One region of the Microcella indica genome, then DNA from elsewhere that is predicted to be linked to it. Evidence: predicted binding sites of a transcription regulator. Region 1 holds the regulator's gene; the other holds the start of a gene.
The links. Region 1 encodes HrcA, which represses chaperone genes, less so after heat shock. Its sites were predicted from a motif close to TTNGCACTCGNNNNNNNCGAGTGCNAA; they were not measured.

Region 1 (2,198 bases):
CGAAAGCGATGACCTACTTGATGAGGCGGATCGACACGGCGTAGCGGTACGCGGTGCCGTCCTTGGCCTTCGTGAAGCCCATGATCGAGAAGATCACGGCGAACACCCACACGGCGAGCGGGAAGATCCAGCCGATGAGCGCCCAGAGGCCGAGCGTCACGGCGCCGAGGATGGCGTTCAGGATGAAGATGACGACCTGCGCGATCGCCACCGTGATCTGGAAGTTCAGAGCCTCCTTGGCCTCCTGGTTCGTGAACGAACCACGGTCCTTGAAGACGAGCCAGATGATGAGAGCGGGCAGGAAGCCCAGGATTCCGCCGAGGTGGGCGAAGGAGGCCCACTGGCGGTCCTCGGTCTCGCTGAGGGGCTGGGCGGGCTGAGGAGCTGCGGGGGGCGGAGTGGACTCAGTCATGTGGGTGCTGCCTTTCAATCGTCCGAACAAGAGGGACCCGGGGTGGAGCCTGACGTGTGACTCGCATCGTTGCGGTGTACATAACTGCTCCGCGCGGTGCGAGCACATCAACACCGTAGTGCGCACCTTCGCCTGAGGCAACGATGCGCTCAGGGTGTGGCGGGGTAGAATTGGCAGTCAGTGGAATCGAGTGCCAGCGGCACGGCCACGACGACGGCCACGACATCGAGTACGACGAGGAGAGGGGTGACGATGGTTTCCGACCGCGCTCTGCACGTCTTGCGGGCCATCGTGCAGGACTACGTCGCCTCGCGCGAACCCGTCGGGTCGAAGGCCATCGTCGACCGTCACCAGTTCGGCGTCTCCGCCGCGACGATCCGCAACGACATGGCCATCCTCGAAGAGGAGGAGCTCATCTCGGCGCCCCACACCTCGTCGGGTCGGGTGCCGACCGACAAGGGCTATCGGGTCTTCGTCGACCAGCTCGCCGACCTGCGGCCGCTGAGCGCGGGTCAGCGCCAGGCGATCGCCGCCTTCCTCGATCAGTCGGTCGACCTCGACGACGTCTTCGCGCGCACCGTGCGCCTCCTCTCCTCGCTCACCAACCAGGTCGCGCTCGTGCAGTACCCGACGCTGGGCAACGCCCGGGTGCGGCACATCGAGCTCGTGCCCATGAGCCCTACGCGCCTCATGACGGTGTTCATCACCGACGGCGGTCGTGTCGACCAGCGCATGATCGAGCTGCCGGTCGAGGCCGACGAGGTCTTCGTGGGGGAGCTGAGGGCGAAGCTCAACGCCGCGCTCTCCGGCCGCGCACTCGCCGAGGTCGGCACCGTCGCCGGCACGCTCGACGGCCAGTTCGCCCCCGACCGGCGGGAAGCCGTGCGCGTCGTCGCGGATGCCCTGCTCGGGCACGTCGACGAGCACCGCTCCGACCGGCTCGTCATGGCGGGCGCCGCGAACCTCGTGCGCACCGAGCAGGACTTCGCCGGCAGCGTCTACCCCGTCCTCGAGGCGATCGAGGAGCAGGTGACGCTCCTGAAGCTGTTCAGCGAGATGCAGCTCGACAGCCAGGGGGTGTCGGCCCGCATCGGCCGCGAGAACGATGCGGCGCTGCACGAGGCCGCCGTCGTCACGAGCGCGTACAGCATGGGCCGCGACTCGAGCGCGAAACTCGGGGTGCTCGGCCCCACCCGTATGGACTACTCGAACAACATGGCAGCGGTCCGCGCCGTGGCGCGCTACGTGTCGCGACTGCTCGGTGAGGAATAAGTGGCAGACCACTACGAAGTGCTCGGAATCGATCGCGGTGCGAGCGCCGATGAGGTGAAGAAGGCGTACCGACGCTTGGCGCGCGAGCTGCACCCCGACGTCAACCCGAGCGGGGAGGCGGCTGAGCGGTTCAAGCAGGTCACGCACGCCTACGACGTGCTGAGCGACCCGCAGCAGCGCCAGCAGTACGACATGGGCGGCAGCGGCGGCATGGGCGGAGCATCCGGATTCGGAGGCTTCGGCGACATCTTCGAGACGTTCTTCGGCGGCGGCCAGTCGCAGCGCGGCCCCCGGTCGCGCCGCGAGCGCGGCCAGGATGCCCTCCTGCGCGTCGAGGTCGAGCTCGACGAGATCATCTTCGGCACCCACCGCGAGATCGAGGTCGACACGGCCGTGCTCTGCGAGACCTGCAACGGCTCCTGCTGCTCGCCCGGCACCGAGCCTGCCACGTGCGACATCTGCCGCGGCTCCGGCCAGATTCAGCGCACCGTGCGCAGCCTCCTCGGCAACGTGC
Region 2 (2,198 bases), 840 kb from region 1:
ACATCGGGCTCGGCATCTCGATCCTGTGGGGCATCTTCTGGGTCGGCATCTTCCTGCTGCCCCTGCTCTTCATCCCGGCGGCGACGCTCGGCGGGTTCTAGGCACTGCTAGGCCCCGCTCGTCGCGCGCGGCGGTTCGTCCGCCCGCTTGGCGAGCAGGGCCGCCTTCTCGCCCGCGACGCGGGTGAGGATGAGCACCGCTGAGCGATCACCGCGCAGCTGCAGCTTCGGCCGCAGGGCTGCGGGATCGATGTCGACGCCGCGCTTCTTAATCTCGAGCACTCCGATCTTGCGCGCGGCGAGCTCGCGCCGCAGATGACGCACATCGAGGGGCCAGCGTTCCCGAACGTGGAACGCGCGTGCGAAGGGGGTAGGCGCGAGCCGGTCGGCCGCGATGTACGCGATCGTCGGGTCGAGCATCCGGCCCCCCAGCTGGTCGGCCAGCAGGCCGATGAGGCGGGCTCTGATGACCGCGCCGTCTGGCTCGTAGACCCAGTCGCCGAGCTCGCCGACCGGAGCGTCCTCGCTGTCGCGCTCCGCGGTGAGCTCGTGCGCGCTGTCGTCGGCGCCCAGAACCAGAGCGGCGCGCCCGACGTTCGGGCGGGCGAGGCTGCCGCTCCACAGCACGAGCTCGACGACGTCGCCGCCCACGGAGACCCACTGCGCCTCGCCGGAATCGGGCAGCAGCGCTCGATCCATGCCCGGCCCGAGCTTGATGCCGGCCGGCCGCCGACGGGCGAGCTCGAGGGCCGTGTCGAGGCGGGGCGACCAGTCGCCGGGGTCGGCGAGTCGGCGTGCGCCTTCGCGCCGAGCGGGGTCGAGCCAGATGCCGTCGACGCCGTCGAGGTCGATCGCCGTCAGATCGCCATGCACGACGTGGGCGCTCGCCCACGGCGCCAGGTTGTAGGCGGCGAGGGCGGCCGTGACCTCGTCGCGCTCGACCGCGGTCACGCGCAGGTCGAGTGCGGCCATCGCCATCGCGTCCCCCCCGATGCCGCACCCGAGATCGGCGACGTGCTCGAGGCCCGCGGCCGCGAAGCGGCCGGCGTGGAGCGCGGCGACGCGCAGTCGGGTGGCCTGTTCGAGGCCGGTTTCGGTGAACAGCATGCGATCGGCGAACTGGCCGAATTTTGCGGAGGCGCGGCGGCGCAGACGGTACTGCGAGAGTACGGCGGCTACGCGAGTAGCGGGATGCCCGTCTCGACGCAACCGACCCACGAGTCGCACGACATCGTCGGTGGAGGTGCTCGGTTCGAGCGAATCGAGCAGTACGAGCGCCTCCTGCGTCAACAGTTCTCGTAGCTCGGCGCTCTCCATGCCAGCGATCCTCCCACCCTTGCGCACTCGGCGCATTGGCACTCGGATTGCATGAGTGCTAACTCCTTGGGTACAGTGGTGCTGGCACTCGCAGGGCGAGTGTGCCAACTCCCTCATCGTCTTTAGGAAAGAAGAGGTCAACCGTGTCGGTCTCCATCAAGCCGCTCGAAGATCGCATCGTCATCAAGCAGGTCGAGGCGGAGCAGACCACTGCTTCCGGTCTCGTGATCCCGGACACCGCCAAGGAGAAGCCCCAGGAGGGCGAGGTCGTGGCGGTCGGCCCCGGCCGCATCGACGACAACGGCAACCGCGTCCCCATCGATGTCTCCGTCGGTGACCGCGTGCTGTACTCGAAGTACGGCGGTACCGAGGTCAAGTACGACGGCGACGAGCTGCTCGTCCTCTCGGCGCGCGACGTGCTCGCGGTGGTCGTCCGCTAGCGCGGATCCTCCACGGGCCGAGACCCCCGTTGCGCTTCGGCGCAACGGGGGTCTCGGCGTCTCCGGGAGCATGCCGGAGCGGTGCGGCGAGCCCCGCGAGCGGCACTACAGTGAGGCTGTGCCCGACCCTCGCTCCTCGTCGACAGGCCTTCTCGCCGCCATCGGCGCCTACGGGCTCTGGGGTCTCCTGCCGGTCTACTTCATCGCCCTCATGCCGACGGGGCCCGTCGAGATCGTCGCGTGGCGCATCCTGCTCTCTCTGGTCTTCTGCCTTCTCATCATCGGGGTGACGCGCACCTTCCCTGCCCTACGGGCGCTCATCGTCGACCGGCGCATCCTGCTCCTCAGTGCCGTCGCGGCAGTCCTCATCGCCGTCAACTGGCACGTCTACGTCTACGCCTCCCTCAGCGGCTTCATCCTCGAAGCCGCGCTCGGATATTTC

Region 2: a site for HrcA is predicted at 1,352-1,378, ahead of groES (co-chaperone GroES). Genes of this name have one in related genera too.

Annotation. Positions count from the first base shown of each region.
Region 1 covers NZ_CP058670.1:1,090,553-1,092,750, forward strand. Annotated here, with positions in the region: gene HUJ41_RS05340 (DUF4870 domain-containing protein) at 14-412, opposite strand; gene hrcA (heat-inducible transcriptional repressor HrcA) at 665-1,684, shown strand; gene dnaJ (molecular chaperone DnaJ) at 1,685-2,198, shown strand, end outside.
Region 2 covers NZ_CP058670.1:248,571-250,768, forward strand. Annotated here, with positions in the region: gene HUJ41_RS01255 (DUF4190 domain-containing protein) at 1-101, shown strand, start outside; gene HUJ41_RS01260 (class I SAM-dependent methyltransferase) at 108-1,316, opposite strand; gene groES (co-chaperone GroES) at 1,460-1,756, shown strand; gene rarD (EamA family transporter RarD) at 1,827-2,198, shown strand, end outside.